2 regions of the Paenibacillus sp. FSL R7-0297 genome follow, and region 2 is predicted to be linked to the other one. Evidence: riboswitches for the same ligand, from Rfam matches in the RefSeq annotation. Region 2 holds a riboswitch; the other holds the start of a gene.
The links. Region 2 has a riboswitch for S-adenosylmethionine ahead of metA (homoserine O-acetyltransferase MetA). Riboswitches for the same ligand answer to the same signal wherever they lie in the genome.

Region 1: another riboswitch for S-adenosylmethionine. It lies ahead of MKZ24_RS10390 (methionine ABC transporter ATP-binding protein); the one in region 2 lies ahead of metA (homoserine O-acetyltransferase MetA).

What each region holds. Positions count from the first base shown of each region.
Region 1 is NZ_JBBPAQ010000001.1:2,347,545-2,356,865, reverse strand. Features, by position in the region: gene mqnE (aminofutalosine synthase MqnE) at 132-1,238, shown strand; gene MKZ24_RS10415 (NAD(P)/FAD-dependent oxidoreductase) at 1,318-2,379, shown strand; gene MKZ24_RS10410 (YuzB family protein) at 2,396-2,650, opposite strand; gene MKZ24_RS10405 (NifU family protein) at 2,733-2,981, shown strand; gene MKZ24_RS10400 (MetQ/NlpA family ABC transporter substrate-binding protein) at 3,200-4,075, opposite strand; gene MKZ24_RS10395 (methionine ABC transporter permease) at 4,133-4,801, opposite strand; gene MKZ24_RS10390 (methionine ABC transporter ATP-binding protein) at 4,801-5,817, opposite strand; SAM riboswitch class I at 5,915-6,050, opposite strand; gene MKZ24_RS10385 (Cthe_2314 family HEPN domain-containing protein) at 6,142-6,888, opposite strand; gene MKZ24_RS10380 (UbiD family decarboxylase) at 6,916-8,688, opposite strand; gene MKZ24_RS10375 (COX15/CtaA family protein) at 8,744-9,321, opposite strand, start outside.
Region 2 is NZ_JBBPAQ010000001.1:6,522,540-6,531,860, reverse strand. Features, by position in the region: gene MKZ24_RS28440 (1-phosphofructokinase family hexose kinase) at 1-748, shown strand, start outside; gene corA (magnesium/cobalt transporter CorA) at 840-1,775, opposite strand; SAM riboswitch class I at 2,199-2,330, shown strand; gene metA (homoserine O-acetyltransferase MetA) at 2,450-3,367, shown strand; gene MKZ24_RS28425 (aminotransferase class I/II-fold pyridoxal phosphate-dependent enzyme) at 3,555-4,721, shown strand; gene mqnC (cyclic dehypoxanthinyl futalosine synthase) at 5,021-6,157, shown strand; gene MKZ24_RS28415 (hypothetical protein) at 6,279-6,605, opposite strand; gene MKZ24_RS28410 (bifunctional 2',3'-cyclic-nucleotide 2'-phosphodiesterase/3'-nucleotidase) at 6,751-9,321, shown strand, end outside.

The DNA.
Region 1 (9,321 bases), 4.2 Mb from region 2:
CTCCGGGAGAGGTTTATAATAGGAAAAGCGATATACGTAAAAATTCGGAAATTTGTCACGAGGTTGTCTCTGACCCCAATTCACACGATTCTGCGATGCAACTGCCTCGCCAACCTTCAGGAGGAAATTATATGTCTACCCTTATAACACCCCACATGGATGCCCGGATGGCGAACATCATTGAGAAGGTCCGCGGCGGAGAAAGATTAAATTTGGAAGATGGCGTTTATTTATATGAGAGCAATGATTTATTAACGATTGGGCAATTAGCCAATGAGGTTAACCAGCGAAAAAACGGGAATAAAGTATATTTTATCGAAAACATGAGTCTATATTTCACCAATGTCTGCGAATCCCGCTGCGCATTCTGCAATTTCCGCAAGGATGAGGGAGAAGACGGCGCTTATACCCTTTCCGGCGAGGAAATGGTGCAATATGTGCAGCAGCATATCCATCCCGGCGTACGCGAGTTCCACATTGTCGGAGGCCATAATGATAACGTGCCCTTCCAGTACTATGTTGATTCGCTTCGGGCCTTGAACGAGCACTTCCCTGACGTCACTCTCAAGGCCTACACCGCAGCAGAGATCGACTTCTTCACCCGCATCAGCGGCCTTAGCATCCGTGAAGTGCTGGAGCAGCTGCGCGCCGCCGGACTGAAGACACTTACCGGGGGAGGGGCGGAGATTCTATCCGACCAGTACCGCAAAAAAATGCGTGTGGACAAAGCCAATGTCGAGGAATATCTGGAGGTTCACCGCACTGCTCATAATATAGGTATGAGAACACATACGACTATGCTGTACGGCTCCATTGAGTCCCGCGAGGACCGCATCCGCCATATGCTGCAAATCCGCGACCTGCAGGACGAAACGGGCGGATTCATGGTGTTCATACCGCTCTCCATGCAGCCTAAGAATAAGAATGCAGGCATTATGCGCCGGAACTCTGCTTATGAGGATCTTAAGACGATTGCAGTAAGCCGTCTGATGCTGGACAACTTTGACCATATCAAAGCCTACTTCATTAATATCGGGGCACAGCTGACCCAGGTCGCCCTCAGCTTCGGAGCTTCAGATGTGCATGGCACGATTCTCAAAGAACGGATCAGCCATGCCGCGGGCGCATTGACCCCTGAAGGTCTGACACGTGAAGAGCTGATTTGGCTCGTCAAAGGGGCCGGTCGGATTCCGGTTGAACGGGATACTTTCTACAACGAGATTAAAGTATACGAGTAACAACTAACCGCACCAGCCTATACCCCTGCGGAACTGCCTTGCCCATCTCGCACCATACCTGAAAGGAAGATCGGTTCGCATGAGAACTCTACTTGTCCTGGGCGGCGGCTACGGCGGTCTTGCCCTCATTCAGCAACTTCTTAACAACCATCTCCCCCATGATGTGGAAATCGTCCTGGTTGACCGGATGCCGTATCAGGGAATCAAGACGGAATATTATGCACTGGCCGCAGGAACTGTAACGGATTATCATCTGCGGATTCAATTCCCGGTTCATCCCCGCTTAACGATCCGCTATGGTCAGGTGGGCTCCATCGATTTGGAGAGCCGGGTGATATTCCTCGATACCGGGGAGCCGATATCTTATGATATTCTGGCGATAGCGCTCGGCTGCACCGATAATTTCCATAACATCCCCGGAGCCGAGCACTATGCCTGCAGTATTCAGAGCTTTGCCGGGACCCGCGAAACCTACCGCCGGCTGAACGATGTGAAGCCTTACGGAACGGTCAACATTGTAGGCGGAGGACTGAGCGGCGTTGAGATTGCCTCAGAACTGCGGGAGAGCCGGCCTGATCTGAACATCTCCATTCTGGACCGCGGGGAACGGGTATTGTCTTCTTTCCCGGCCAAGCTGTCACAGTATGTGGAGGAGTGGTTCAATGAGCATCATGTGGAGACCATGGGACGGGTATCCGTCTCCCATGTAGAAAAGGATGCCATCTTCAATGGCACCCAGGCAATTCCTGCTGATGTTACGGTCTGGACTGCCGGCATTCAGCCGGTGCAGGTGGTCCAGCAGCTTGAACTCCCCAAAGACCGTGGAGGACGGATCATTGTGGGTGATTATTACAATGTGGCCGACTATCCGGAGGTGTACGTGATTGGAGATTGCGCCAGTCTCCCCTTCGCACCGAGCGCACAGGCGGCAGGTGCACAAGGAGAACAGGTCGCACAGATTATTCAGGCCCTATGGCGTGGTGAGACCCCGAAGCTGCATAAGATCAAGCTTAAGGGCACTCTCGGCTCACTGGGTAAAAATGCCGGCTTTGGCCTGATGGGCCGCCGCTCCGTCATGGGCCGTGTTCCACGCCTGCTCAAAAGCGGCGTTCTCTGGATGTCTAAGCGTCATTTCGGGTAGGACAAACGGCTGCGGTTTAATCGATCTCAAGGCTATCCCATGCCTCAGCCTCTTTAATGGCTGCTTCAATCGCCTCTTCAAGTCCGTCGGCGGATTCGGCTTCAATAATCTCCCCGTCGACCATGGCGAAGGGCTGCAGATAACATTGTCCGCAGTTGTTCAGACAGCCGTACTCCACCACATCGTATTCGGGGTTTTGCTCCAGCTTATTTTTGAGCTTTTCTGTACCATGTCCGATATTACTGGCACAAAATTCTATAATTGGTCTCATGATAATCTCCCTATTCTGCGCTAACCATTTTATTTTTTAACTTTTTGTACTATAATAAACATACGAAAGGAGTGATTGAGAAATGAGTGAGAATGTACAAAGTGCAACCATGTACGATGAAGTATTGGAAGTGCTCGATAAACTTCGTCCGTTCCTGCAGCGCGATGGCGGTGACGTCGAACTGATCGATGTAGAAGACGGCATCGTGAAGTTGAAGCTTATGGGTGCCTGCGGCAGTTGCCCAAGCTCCACGATCACGCTGAAAGCCGGGATCGAACGCGCTCTTGTTGAAGAAGTAGAAGGCGTGGAAGAAGTTATTCAAGTATTCTAATCCCGTATCATAGATCATCCCGGCCTCCGATGAGAAGGCCGGGATTTTTTTTATTATAGAGGATTTCTCATGTAGGTTCAACCTCTAGGCAGAGAATAGATGTATTAACAGTTTCTGCTATACGGCTTGCAAAAAGACCAGAAGCTGCTCCGCAGCCATTTCTGGCTTACGGGCGTCCTCTGGTCTTCACTTATTAGATATTCAGCTAAGATTCAAGCTTAGAATGCAGGGATAATTGCACCTTCATATTTCTCATCGATGAAGGCTTTGGCTTCTGCAGAGTTCAGGGCTGCAGCCAGCTTCTGGATCGCATCGGAATCTTTGTTGTCCGGACGGGCTACCAGCAGGTTGGCATAAGGGGAATCCGTTCCTTCGATGAACAAAGCATCCTTCGTTGGAACCAGACCCGCTTCCAGCGCGAAGTTGGTGTTGATCAGCGACAGATCTACTTCGTCCAGCTGACGCGGCAGCATCGCTGCATCCAGCTCAATGATTTCAAGCTTCTTAGGGTTCTCGGTGATATCGGCTTTGGTGGAAGCGATATTGGTATCATCCTTTAGTGTAATCAGGCCATTCTTGGCCAGCAGGATCAATGCGCGTCCGCCGTTAGTAGCATCATTCGGGATGGCAACCTTGGCACCATCAGCCAGTTCGTCGATCGATTTGATCTTCTTAGAGTAAGCGCCGAAAGGTTCAACATGAACCGCGGTTACAGATACAAGCTCCGTGCCGTTCTTGGCATTCTGGTCATCCAGGTAAGGCTTGTGCTGGAAGAAGTTCGCATCCAGCCCCTTCTCGGCAAGCTGTGTATTCGGAAGGACATAATCCGTGAATTCTTTGATCTCAAGCGTAATGCCTTGTGCTTCAAGAAGCGGGGCAATAGCTTTCAGAATTTCCGCATGCGGTACAGGAGAAGCTCCAATGACCAGGGTTACCGGTTCTGCAGCAGGTTCAGTGGACGGTTCTGCAGCAGCTTCCGTTGGCGCCGTTGTAGCCGCAGAGTTTGCCGCATTATTCGCAGTGTTATTGTTGCCGCAAGCCGCGAGCACCAATATCATGGTCAGGCTGAAGAATGTGAGCAGTACTTTTTTCATTTGTAAATCCCCCTCTAATCCGTATGTTTTGTATGAATAAGGCTATATGGACGTACCTTATTTCCGTGTAAAATGTCTTACCAGACGGTCGCCTGCCATTTGCAGCAGCTGCACCAGAATGACCATCAGGGCCACCGAGATAATCATGACTTCCTTCTCATAACGGTAATAGCCGTAGCGGATCGCCAGGTCACCCAGACCCCCGCCGCCTATCATCCCTGACATTGCGGTATAAGAGACAAGCGTAACAACGGTTATGGTTACTCCGGCCAGCAGGCCCGGACGGGCCTCCGGCAGCAATACGCGCATAACGATCTGTTGCGTGGATGCTCCCATACCCTGCGCCGCTTCGATGATCCCCCGGTCAACCTCCCGCAGTGCGGTCTCTACCAGTCTGGCGAAGAATGGAGCCGCGCCAATCACCAGCGCCGGAATCGTTCCAAGTACACCTATCGAGGTACCCATAATAGACTTGCTGAACGGAATCAGGGCAACCATCAGAATAATAAAGGGAACTGAACGCAGAATATTTACGACGAACGATAATACCGAGTAAACAGCCCTGATAATAGTGTTTTTAGATCTGCCCCATAAATATAACACAATGCCGAGCGGTAAACCAAGGATAATTGTGAATATTCCTGAAAAAGCTAACATTTTCATTGTTGCAACCGTGGCATCAAGCATTTCTTCCCAGTTAATCGCGCTAAAATCCAGTCCGCCCATTAAGAAATCACCTCCACATCAAGGCCTTGAGCCGCAAGTTCGGTAAGTGTTGCTTCCACGGCACCGGATGGCCCTTCAAACCGCACAATCAGCTGACCATAAGGGACATCCTTAATAGTAGAAATGGTTCCCTGGAGAATGGCGAAATTAACTCCGGTTCCCTGCGCCACATGCGAAAGGGTCGATTCGTACGTCTTTTGCCCAAGAAAAGTAATTTTGACCGCCTTAGTATATCCGGCATGTACAGCATCAATCGCTTGCCGCAGCGGTCCGTCTGCCTGAGTTTCACTGCGGATGAATTCTTTCGTAACCTCATGCCTTGGTTTCAGAAAAACCTGGGAAACGTCGCCCTGCTCCACAATCCCCCCCCCATGAATGACAGCCACCCGGTCACAAATGCTCTGAATGACATGCATCTCATGCGTAATTAGCACAATGGTCAAGTGAAATTTCCGGTTAATATCCAGCAGCAGGCGCAGAATTGAATCCGTTGTCTGCGGGTCCAGCGCTGAAGTCGCTTCATCGCATAGCAGAACATCAGGATCGCTCGCCAGAGCACGGGCGATCCCGACCCGCTGTTTCTGGCCTCCGGACAGCTGAGCCGGATATTTGTTCCGGTGCTCCTCAAGTCCGACTAGAGCCAGCAGATCCCGAACCTTCCGCTCAATCTCCGTCTTGGAGGTTCCGGCCAGCCGCAGCGGAAAGGCGATATTGTTATATACAGTTGCCGAGGAGAGCAGATTGAAATGCTGAAAGATCATCCCGATCTTGCGCCGCTGCTCCTGCAGCTGTCCTTGGCTGAGTGCCGTCAACTCCACCCCATCTACCCATACTTCACCCTCGCTCGGACGCTCCAGCAGATTAATGCAGCGGATCAGCGTGCTTTTGCCGGCACCGGAGTGGCCGATTACACCGAATATCTCCCCCTTCTTAATCGACAGGCTTAGTCCGGAAAGCGCCGTCGCGGCCTTGCTTCCTTTACCGTATACTTTCGTCAAATCTTTCAGCTCTATCAATCGCCCCGTCCTCCTTCTCCCTGAAATTTATAACAAAAAAGACCTCTTACGATCCGTGCAGATCGGAAGAGGCCATGTGTGTGAAGTAAACAATGCCGTCTCATCTGCCAAGACCGCAAACTCAGCGGCATTGTAGGAATTAGCACCATGACATTTGCAGAACAGCAGCTATGCTGTGACAAATCGGTTGCCGGGCTTCATCGGGCCTATCCCTCCGCCGCTCTCGATAAGATTATAGTATGAAGTTATATATGCCGTTTCATGTTAGAAGTAAATACTTGCATAAGTATATTAAGTTTCCGGTTCTTTGTCAAAGGTAAGTTTTTACGGCTGTACGTGCTCTGAACGCTTGCTGGATGCAGCTTTATTCTTGTGCCACTGCTCATTGCTGTACCTGAAGGCAGCCGACAAAGATTTGCACACCATCTCCAGGCTCTGCTTCAAATCCTCCAGATGGCTGTCAAGATCCTCCAGTTGGATTTTGTCATGCAGCCCCTGATGGCGCTGCCAGAGATCATCCGTCATCTCAGCGTTCATGTAGTGAATCTCGGCATTGCGCCGTTTGCGCAGATTCTCTACCGGTTCGCGGTAAGAGTTCCTGATCCTCTCCAGCTCATTGGCCAGCGGGTTGTGCGCCTGAAGCAGCTGAAATTGGCGAAGCACAGTGAAGTATGAGAAATGTGCTTTGACTTTCCCTGTATTCAGATCATACAGACTGTTCAGGACCGTACCCAGCTTGTCCAGCAGGGAGAACACCCGGATGAAGCCGTCCTTATAAAAATACACATACCTGGCGTACTCCCCCTGCTCCGTGGGCGACATATCATCCATATAACCGGCAACTACCGACCTCCGGTAAAAGGCGGCGGCGAACCAGCTCTGTTCCAGCTCGTCCAGCGATGAGATCAGACCGCGTGTCCATATTTCCAGCTTGCGGTATTCATGGTCACGGTCTTCATGTGCGTTCATCTCCTTGCGCAGTATGGAGGCGACCTTCGCCATGTTGTCCATGGCTTCGGCCAGTACCCCGCTATTCTCGCGGGGCGGCTCTCCCAGTAATGTCCGCAGCATATTTGTCCTCCTCAGAATACTTAAGATCTAAAAATGAGGGAAATAACGGTTCCAGTTCCGGTTCACCAGTTCAACCGTGTCCTCATGAGGAACCAGCTCCTCCGGGTATCCCGGCTTCATCCGGGCATCTATTACAATAGGCAGCGAATAGCTGATTGCGTTACGCAATACATGGGTCTCCGCATAAATATCATCCGCCGGATTAAACCGGCTGAACACTGTCCACAGGAAGGACGTTTGTGTGCGCACCGCTTCTGCAGCATCGTCCACCAGAACAATCAGCGGCCAGGCTGTGCCCTTCTCCTGGAAGGAAGCGGCCAGCCTGACGGGAAGCTCAGGGTCTTCTATATAGGATGCTCCGGAAACGGCTAAACATCCGCCGCAATAGGGCACGGCGTCGGTGATTGCTGGAAGGTGACCCTCCGTATAGGTTCTGGGCAGTTCACGCACCGGGTTGCCGGTGCCCATCATCACAGCCTTACTGCCATGATTCAGCTTGCGGCCGGTATAGTCAAGGGTATCCATGGAGGTGTTAGCGAAGATCACCAGATCTGATGCCGGATTAAAGCGTTCAAGCACGGTTTCCAGCAGTTTGGGGAAATCCGTAAGCTCAACCGCTTCATTCGTCAGGAGCAGGAATTTCGTTAAAGAGAGCTGGCCTTCCCCCAGGATACGGAAGGCCGAAGCCAGTCCCTCACGCGGATAGCTCTCTCTCATCACCGCAGACGCCAAGGCGTTCGAGCCGGATTCCGAGTACGCCCACAGTGCTTTTACAGAAGGCATCATTAACGGATAGGCCGGAGCCAGCAGCCGCTGCAGATAATCCTTCAGATAATAATCCTCCTGTCGGGGTTTGCCGGTAATCGTGGCCGGAAAAATCGCATCCTTGCGGTGCCACATCCGCTGCACATGCATTACGGGAAAATCATGCTGCAGCGAATAATAGCCGGATTGACTGCCATACGGGCCTTCCGGTCTACGCTCAAACGGAGACACCCGCCCGCGGATGGAGAATTCGGCTTCTGATGGAATACGGTGACCGCCTAGGGGGTCCTGCACCATAGGAAGCTTCCCGCCCTGCATAAGGGATGCCAGCATCAATTCCGGAAGGCGCTCTGACACCGGGGCAACAGCGGCCGCAATCAGGGCAGGCGGCCCGCCGATAAAGACAGAGACCGGAATCGTCTCCCCCAGCAGCTCAGCCTGACGGTGATGGAAGCCCCCTCCTTTATGGATTTGCCAATGAATGCCGGTGGTGCTGTCATCATAAATCTGGACCCGGTACATCCCGAGATTATGGTCTTTGGGGTTGGTTATACTCTCTGTATAGACCACAGGAAGGGTGATGAACGGCCCTCCATCCTTAGGCCAGCTGGTAATTCGGGGCAATTCCTGTAGCGGATTACTGCTGCGGCAGATGCCTAGTACCGGTGCTTCACCTTGCGGTATATTTTTGGTTCCTGCTCGGATCAGGTCAAGCAGCAAGCCCTTTTCTCTCCAAAGTCCGGCAGCTGATGGCGGAATCATCGTCTCCATAGCTGCCGTCATGGATTTCACTAACTGCTCCGGGCGGGTCCCGAAGGCCTTATTCACCCGGCGGACAGTACCGAACAGATTGGTTGCAACCGGGAACGGCGTTCCTTGTACATTTGTAAACAGCAGCGCCGGGCCTTCCTCAGCGGCTACCCGGCGGTGAATCTCGGCCAGCTCCAGATTCGGATCAACCGGAGCATCAATCACGGCAAGATCCTTGTCCCTGCGGAGCTGTTCGATCCATTGTCGCAAATTACCGTATCCCACTAAACGTTCCTCCTCGAACCGGGCCCGAACCTTACCCATGCCCTTAACGGTAATCTTATCGTTTCTTGCCTGTTCCGCTTAACTGCCAGACACGGACACTCATATAACATAGAACCCCAAACAAGCCGGCAATCAGCAAAATATGCGACAACGCGGTAAAGATGTACAGTCGTTCATTATACAGCGTATGAACCACAGCAGCTCCACTGAATACCTGCATCAGGCAGAGCAGTACTGCGGCAACACTCAGAGCCCTCAGCTCCGTCAGCTCTTTGTATTTCCAGAAAGCCAGATGTCCCAGAATAGCAGTCAGCAGGAACAGCAGCGCCGCTGCAAGCCGGTGTATGAATACAATGCCCACCCCGCCAGACAGCTCCGGAATCCATTCCCCATTGCACAGCGGCCAGCCTGAACAGCCCCCCTGCGAATCGGTATGGCTTACATAAGCCCCAATATACACGACCATATAAGAATATAACGCAGTAAACCAGGTTAAGTTACGGAAGCCCCTGCTTACTTTCGGTTCTGCAGTGCTATTTTCTTCCCCCGAAAGGTAGATCCGCCCTGCTCCAAGCGCAAGCATCAGGGAGCTGGCGAACGCAATCAGCGAGAATCCCATATGTAAAGCCATCA
Region 2 (9,321 bases):
GCTGCTGCACCATATGCTGGAACAGGAGGGCGTGAAGCATCAGGAGATTCCGATCAGCGGGCAGACCCGGGAGAATCTGATTGTCGTGGAGGAATCCACAGGACAGCAGTTCCGGTTCGACATGCCGGGCCCGAGGTTCATCGAAGGCGATTGGAAGCAATGCCTCGAACAATTAATGGCGCTGCCGGACAAACCAACTTATCTTGTAGCCAGCGGCAGTTTACCTCCAGGCTGTCCGGCTGATTTCTATAGCCGTGTCATTGAAATTGTGAAGCCATGGAATGCCAGGGTGATTGTCGACACTTCCGGTGAACCGCTGCAGCTGGCTGCTGATGCGGGAGTTTATCTGCTGAAGCCTAATGCACGGGAGCTTGAAGAGTTATCGGGCCGTACTATAACCGGTGATGAGGAAGTGAAGGCAGCCGCGCTGCAGCTGATCGAAGAAGGGCGGACCGAGGTGGTTGTGGTTTCGCTTGGCGGGGACGGGGCGCTGCTGATTACGGGAGACGGTTGCGAGCACCTGCGGGCACCTGAGGTTCCCGTACTCAGCGTAGTTGGTGCCGGTGACAGTCTGGTAGCCGGACTCGTATATAGTCTGGAACGGGGCTGGCCGCTGCGCAGAGCTGTTCAATTCGGCGTTGCCTCCGGTGCGGCGGCGGTCATGAACCCGGAGCGTCAGCTGTGCAAGCGCGAGGATACGGAGCGGTTGTTCAACAGCATGGATAAGGATACTTCTGGACAACAGTAAATTTAAAGCCCGCCATATACCAAAAAGACGAAGGCTTCCTTTACCCTCTAGGTAATCGGTGCCTTCGTCCTGCGTATTCGTCCGCTGTGCTTCATAGCCAATCCTTCTTGCGGAATATCACCAGCATTCCGCAGCCGAGCGTCACCATGACGGCGATAACTCCATAATAGCCGTACTGGGAGTGAGTCTCGGGAATATTGTCAAAGTTCATACCGTAGATACCGGTAATAACGGTCAGCGGCATGAATATCGTAGTAATTGCCGTAAATACTCTCATGATTTCATTGGCGCGGTTAGCGATACTGGACTGATATGCTTCACGTAAGTTGCCCATGAGATCGCGGTACGTTTCGAATGTTTCAGAGATCTTAACCGCATTTTCATAAATATCACTGAAATACTTCTGCAGCTGATCGTCGATCAGGCGGAGGTCTTTTTTGTTCAGCGTGTTGATAACTTCCTTCTGCGGGCCTAGCATCTTCTTCAGCCAGAGAATTTCACTGCGCAGACCGATGATCTCGCTAAGATGCGATTTCTTGGTGTGCATGAGGATGTCTTCTTCCAGCTTCTCAATCCGCGCTTCAATCCGGTCACCTACGGAGAAGAAGTTGTCAACCACAAGGTCGATTAGCAGGTACAGGAAGCGGTCAGGCTCACTGACCTCCTGCTCCCAGAGTACAGGCTTCAGGACGCGCAGCTCATGGATCTTCTGCTTGGTAACGGTGATGATGAAATGTCTGCCCAGGAACACGTTGAGCGCGCGGAGGAAGATTTCCTCGTCATCAAACCGGATACTGTTTACTACGATAAAATAATGGCTCTCATAAATCTCCAGCTTCGGGCGCTGATCCTCTTCACTGAGGCAGTCCTCCACAGCCAGATCATGCAGATTGTACAATGGCTGAAGCTCTACAAGGTCCTCAGCATCCGCATCAATCCAATAGAAACCCTCAGCGGGTGCGGTAAGTGTATCCTCAATATTGTCAATAGTCGTAAAAACCCCTGCGTTTACCAGCCGGATTTTCATCTGATTCACTCCTTCTGTCCCTGGTCTTCTCCAGGGATATGCTAATTAAAGCACAGAGAAAAAATCAGCTTGGCCGGTGGTACAATCTACTGATGAAGGCCAAAAGACGGTCCGAGAGCATGAAGAAGAACTGCCCCCGCCGCCGGCAAGCTGATGTTAATCCTGTGTGGTTGTTCTTTCTGCACGCTTATTCGCGAGCCCGGGTCGCCTTCCATTCTTCTCTCACCTCTTCTTTTCGCCGTTTATGGTTGAAACACTTGTCTAGTATAACGCCCGGGTATGCCTCTTTCAAGATAAATTCTTTTCATTCTCTGGGCCCCTTAAGCATTGTATGGACTTGACGAAAAGGAGGTTCATGATTTAAAGTAAATTTTAAGAATAGTATCTCCGGATGCTTTAGCTTTTCCAACTGAATACAGCTTAATCTTATCAAGAGCAGGTGGAGGGACTAGCCCGATGAAACCCGGCAACCGGCGTGTGAACGCACGGTGCTAATTCTTGCGGAAGCTTTGCAGGACGTTATTTGTCCGGCGGAAGTTCTCTGGCAGATGAGAGAGGCGCATATGACTGCAGATATATGACCTTTCTCGCCCGAGAAAGGTCTTTTTTCGTTGTTTTGGATCAGATTTAACCGCCAAGCGGAACCTAATTTCAGTTAAGGAGTGGAAACAGCAATGCCTATTAAAATTCCCGACAGTCTTCCGGCCAAAGAAGTATTATCCGGTGAGAATATTTTTGTAATGGATGAAAGCCATGCCTTTCATCAGGATATCCGTCCTTTGCGGATCGCCATCCTGAATCTGATGCCGACCAAAGAAACCACGGAAACGCAGCTGCTGCGCCTTATCGGGAACTCACCGCTTCAGGTGGATGTTGTTCTGCTGCATCCCAGCTCCCATACCTCGAAGAATACTTCGGCAGAGCACTTAAAGAGCTTTTACAAAACCTTTGATGAAATCAGTGACCGCCGCTTTGACGGCTTGATCATCACCGGTGCTCCGGTGGAACAAATGGAGTTCGAGGATGTCAACTACTGGGAAGAGCTGAAAGTGATTTTTGAATGGAGCAAGCAGAACGTAACCTCGACCATGCATATCTGTTGGGCCGCGCAGGCAGGACTGTACCACCACTTCGGTGTGCGTAAGGTGAGTCTGCCGGATAAATGCTTTGGAGTGTTTCCGCATACGCTGAGCCATAATAATGTGAAACTGCTGCGGGGCTTCGACGAAGTATTCCATGTGCCGCATTCCCGTCACACCGACGTCTCCCGTGAAGATATAGAGAATAATCCGGATCTGCAGATTCTGGCGGAATCAGAGGAGGCCGGTGTATACCTGGTTTCTACGCATGACGGCAAGCAGATTTTTGTGACCGGACATTCAGAATATGATCCGTTCTCCCTGAAATGGGAGTATGACCGCGATATCGCCAAAGGCATGGATATTGAGATTCCAAAGCACTATTATCCAAAAGATGATCCCACCCGTACACCGCCGGCCGTCTGGCGTGCCCATGCCAACTTATTATTCGCTAACTGGCTCAATTACTATGTATACCAGGAGACACCCTACGATATCGGAGCGTTTATTTAAAAGTTGTATTTGTATTATAGAAGGATGGGTTGGCGCACAACACATAGTCTATGCTTCCGAAGCAAGTTTTGTCGAAGAATGATCAGGTTGTGTACGCTATACAAAACTAAGCCCATGCTTCCGAAGCCAGTTTGTACGAAGAAATTCAGGGAAGCAAATACTAACAAACTTTTAGGAGGCAATGGAAATGGACGAGAAACTGAAAATTGAGAGCAGACTGGCACAGATTGGTTCGATGGAGGACCCCGCGACAGGGGCGATTAATTATCCGGTGTACAACGCGACGGCATTCCGTCACCCGAGACTCGGACAGAGCACGGGCTTTGATTACATCCGCACCAAAAATCCTACCCGCTCTGTGCTCGAAGATGCGGCAGCGGTACTGGAATCCGGCGATGCCGGCTTCGCCTGCGCCTCGGGTATGGCTGCATTGACTACTGTGTTTGCCTTGTTTGGGCAAGGGGATCATCTCGTTGTCTCGCTCGACCTGTACGGCGGAACCTATCGTCTGCTGGAACGGATTCTGTCCAAATACGGCATCAGCGCCTCCTATGTGGATACGAATGATCTGGATGCTCTGGAGGCTGCGCGACAGCCGGGCACCAAGGGTGTATTCATTGAGACACCAACCAATCCGCTGATGATGATTACGGATATCGAAGCGGTATGTACATGGGCCCGCCACCACGGGTTGCTCACGATTGTCGACAATACGCTGCTGACCCCGTTCTTCCAGCGCCCGATTGAGCTTGGAGCAGATATCATCGTTCACAGCGCGACCAAGTATCTGGGCGGACACAATGATGTACTGGCTGGACTTATAGTAACGAAAGGTGCTGAATTGTCTGCTGAAATGGCTGTTCTGCATAACTCAATGGGAGCCGTTCTTGCCCCGAACGACAGCTATCAGCTGATGAAGGGAATGAAGACACTCGCCCTACGCATGGAGCGGCATGAGAGCAATGCACTGGCTATCGCCCGTTATCTGCTGGAGCATCCGGCCATTGCTGAGGTCTTCCATCCGGGGCTTCCGGATCATCCGGGGTATGAAATCCAGAAGCGCCAGTCTTCGGGCAATACCGGAATTTTCTCCTTCAAGGTGAAGGATGCGAGATATGTGGAGCCGCTGCTCCGCCATATCCGCCTGATTGCTTTCGCAGAGAGTCTTGGCGGTGTGGAATCGCTCATGACCTATCCGGCTGTGCAGACTCACGCCGATATTCCGGCGGAAATCCGTGATGCGGTTGGCGTAGATGACCGGCTGCTGCGTTTCTCGGTCGGCATCGAGCATGTGGACGATTTGATCGCTGATCTGGCGCAGGCACTGGAAGCCGCACGCACCGAACTGGAATAGTTCAAGTTGGAACAGATCCGTTCAGTTATCTGAATTTGCAGTCACCTTAAACAGCAGCACCAATGCGGTGCTGCTGTTTATTTAAATATAAGACTCTATGTGGTTTACCTTATAATGTTGTATCCTTCGATTTCTCGCTGAAACGTTCCATCCTAATAAAAGGACGGCAAAATCGTTTTCACTTGGCGAAAGATTTTTCAAGCTCATCCGATTGTGATACGATGGGGGAACGAGTTTGTTTATTTTTTAAATTAAATTCATCTACTATACTTCATAGGATTAAGAGGAGGCTGCGAACGTTGAGTGCAATTGATCTTATTCTAGATAAGACACTTAAAGGTGAACGTCTTCAATTAGAAGACACAATCACGTTGTTCGAAAGCAATGAAATTGAGAAAATGGGCGCGGCTGCGGATATTATTATGAAGCGCTGGCACCCGGACCCGCTGGCTACATTCGTAATCGGGCGCAATATTAACTACACCAATGTATGCGATGTCTATTGCCGCTTCTGCGCCTTCTACCGCAGACCCGGTTCGGAGGAAGGATACGTCCTTCCCGATGAAACTATCTATCAGAAGATAGCAGAGACAATCAGCGTGAACGGGACCGAAATTCTGATGCAGGGTGGAACGAACCCGAATCTGCCGTTCAGCTATTACACGGATATCCTGCGCGGAATTAAGCAGCGGTTCCCGGAGATCACCATGCATTCATTCTCACCGGCAGAGATCATGAAGATGGTCGAAGTATCCGGACTGCCGCTGGAGCAGGTCATGCGCGAGATTCATGCTGCAGGCCTGGATTCTCTTCCCGGCGGTGGAGCGGAGATTCTCGACGACCGCACACGGCGTAAGATTAGCCGGCTCAAAGGCTCCTGGCGCGAGTGGATGGATGTTATGCAGACCGCGCACCGGATCGGCATGAACACGACGGCCACAATGGTTATCGGCCTCGGTGAGAGTATGGAAGAGCGGGCGCTGCATCTGCTTCGTGTACGTGAAGCCCAGGATGAGTGCATTGCGAACAAATATGATTCCGAAGGGTTCCTGGCCTTCATCTCCTGGACCTTCCAGCCGGATAATACGAACCTTAAGCTGGACCGGCAGACACCGGAGGAATACCTCAAGACTGTGGCGATCAGCCGTCTGGTGCTGGATAATATTAAGAACTTCCAGTCCTCCTGGGTCACGATGGGCCCTGAGGTCGGCAAGCTTTCACTGCAATACGGCTGCAATGACTTCGGCAGCACGATGATCGAGGAGAACGTAGTTTCCTCGGCGGGCGCGACCTACAAGGTCAATATCGAGTCCATTACACAGCTCATCCGCGAAGCAGGCAAGATCCCGGCGCAGCGCAACACGCGTTACGACATCCTGCGGACCTTCGAGGATGGCAGCGTCAAGATCGACAATGATTTCATCATGCAGAATTAGAGGGTAGAGCGACATCTCATATGGTGTTAGCCCGGTTATATTGCAGAGCAGATACAACGCTTATCTATCATCTATCCGCAGGGACAGGTGATGGATAGGCGTTTTTTGCGTTCAGTACCTATCACTCCACCCAAACCATAAATAGGGTCTGGCCATCCTTCTCCTTCTCATCAGCATAGATATTATTGAAAGAAGCGCTGCCAAGAGTCTTCAGTCGTGTCAGGTTATAGACCAGTGCAAAAGCGAGCTTAGGATCACTGGTCAGATAGCCGTCGAACTGGCGTCCGCCAACCTTATTATAGGCATCACTCATCACCCATTCTTCCGCTTCCCGCAAAGTATCAAAGGTGAGCATTTCTTCAAACCAGCGTATGTCTTGTAGGTTTACGTTTCGGTTCTCGTCTTTGACCCAAAAAAATTCCCGATGTGTGTTCTTTTCCTCGTCCAATGTCTGCCCCCCTATATTCTTACTCTTGTTTACAATTTACAAAACTCGCAATTCTAGTTAACCCAGTCTGATAGATTGAAAGTTGGCGATATGTTACGCTTTGACGGTCAGTTTAAAGAGATCGACTGGGAGGGTATTCTATTATATGAGACAAAAGCGTTGGAACAAACCTATCGCTTCAATACTGGCTGCAACTGTGATCACTGCACAGGTACTAGGCGGAGTTGTTGCCGGTTCAGTACTGGGAGGCGGGAAGGCGGAAGCTGCCACTGTTGCACCTGGCACAGTCAGCCTGCGGCTGATGAGTACTACAGATGTGCATACCAATGTGATGGGCTGGGACTACTTCAAGAACAAAGAGTCACTGACTGTGGGACTGGACCGGACGGCAACGCTGGTGAAACAGGCTCGTGCAGAGATGAACAACACAAACAATCTTTTACTCGACAACGGTGATTTGATTCAGGGTACACCGCTGGGTACGTACGCTTCGAAGCAAGTAGATGCTGAAGGCAAGACTATACAAATCAATCCGATGATTGCGGCTTTGAATACAATGGAATATGATGCTGCAACACTCGGCAACCACGAATTTAACTATGGTCTGCCGTATCTGAACAGCGTTACTTCGGCAACATATACAGATATACCTTTTATTAATGCGAATGTATATGTTAACGACGGAGACAATAATCCTGATAACGATGTAAATTACTTTAAACCATATGAAATTTTGGAAAAGCAAGTTAAAGACAGCAATGGCACTACACAGACGATTAACGTAGGCCTGATTGGTCTTGTTACACCACAGATTATGGACTGGGACAAAGCGAATCTGGAAGGCAAGGTTATTACTAAAGATATTGCTGAAACAGCGGCAAAATTCATTCCTGAGATGAAGGCAAAAGGTGCGGATATTATCGTTGCTATGGCGCACACTGGTTATGCTGATTCGGCAGTGCTCGGCGATGGCTCCGAGAATGACATCAAAGCACTAAGCCTGGTACCTAATATTGATGCAATCACATTCTCCCACACCCATAAAGTATTCCCGGCAGCAACTGTGGATGCTCTGGACGCATCGTTCAAGAATGCATCCAAAGCTTTGCTGCCTGGCATCGACAATGCCAAAGGTCAGATCAATGGTGTTCCAGCTGTTCAAGCCGGCTTCGGCGGAAACAATCTGGGCTTGATTGACCTCACCATTAAGCCAGAGGGAGACGGCTGGGTTGTAGACAAAACCAATTCCCAATCCTCTACCCGTTCAATTACGGGCGTGACTCCGGATGCTGCAGTGGACGCGGCCTTAAAAGCAGCCCATGAAGCTACAATTCAATATGTTAATACACCGCTGGGTAAAACGGATGTGCCGATGAACAGCTTCTTCGCGATGGTGCAGGATGATCCGACCGTTCAGATCGTAACCTATGCACAGCGAAGCTATGTAGAGAACCGGATTAATACAGATCCGACTCTGGCTGCTTACCAGGGGATGCCAATACTGAGCGTAGGCGCGCCTTTCAAAGCAGGACGCAACGGCCCTGATGAATATACTGATATTAAAGCAGGCGACCTGACGATCCGCAGTGCAAGTGACTTGTATCTTTACGATAATACATTGAAGGCAATTTTGGTTAAGGGGTCAACGGTAAAAGAATGGGTTGAAATGAGCGCAGGCGCCTTTAACCGTATCAAACCGGCGGTATCCACCACGCAGGAGCTGCTTAACTCTAAATTCTCCGTATACAATTTCGATGTGATTGACGGAATCGAGTATACGATCGATGTAACCCGCAATGCGAAATACAAAGAAGATGGCACAATTAATGATGCCAATTCCAGCCGGGTTACCTCAATCACGTATAATGACAAACCACTGAACATGGATGATAAGTTTATCGTTGTTACTAACAATTATCGTGCGAGCGGCGGCGGGAACTTCCCGGGCCTCAAAACAGATGCCAAGATGATTATTGACACTCTGGACGAGAACCGCCAAATTCTGATGGATTATATCAAGGAAGCAGGAACCGTTAACCAACCGGCCGACAATAACTGGTCGATTGCACCGATCAAAGGCAATGTCAATGTGACCTTTACATCGTCGCCGGATGCTGTTCCTTATGCTAGCGGCAAAATTAGCGATACAGGGACAAAGAACGCTAAAGGCTTTGAAATTTTTAATCTGAATCTGAAACAATCCGTTCCGGTACCGACCAAAGATGTTGAAGTGCATCTGATCGGAGTCAACGATTTGCACGGACAGCTGGATACAACCTCTATTGTCAGCAACCGGCCAGCAGGGACAGTCGCCTATCTGGCAGCTTACCTGAAACAAGCCCAGGCGAAGTATGAATACTCTCTATTGTTCCATAACGGCGATTCTGTCGGCGCTTCTGCTCCGGTATCCTCGCTTGAACGCGACGAACCGACGATCGAGTGGATGAACCTGATGAAATTCGATGTGGGTTCACTGGGTAACCATGAGTTCGACCAAGGTGTAGGGGCGATGAAATCACAAATCTTCGGCGGTGAAGATCCAAAGAATAAGTCAATCGTCCATAAAGGCGCGGACTTTGATTATATCAATGCCAATGCGGTGGATGAAAAAACCGGGACTCCGATCATTAATCCGTATGTAATCAAAGAAATCGGCGGCGTCAAAATCGGCTTTATCGGTGTCGTGACCAAGGCTACGCCAAGCAAAGTATCCCCT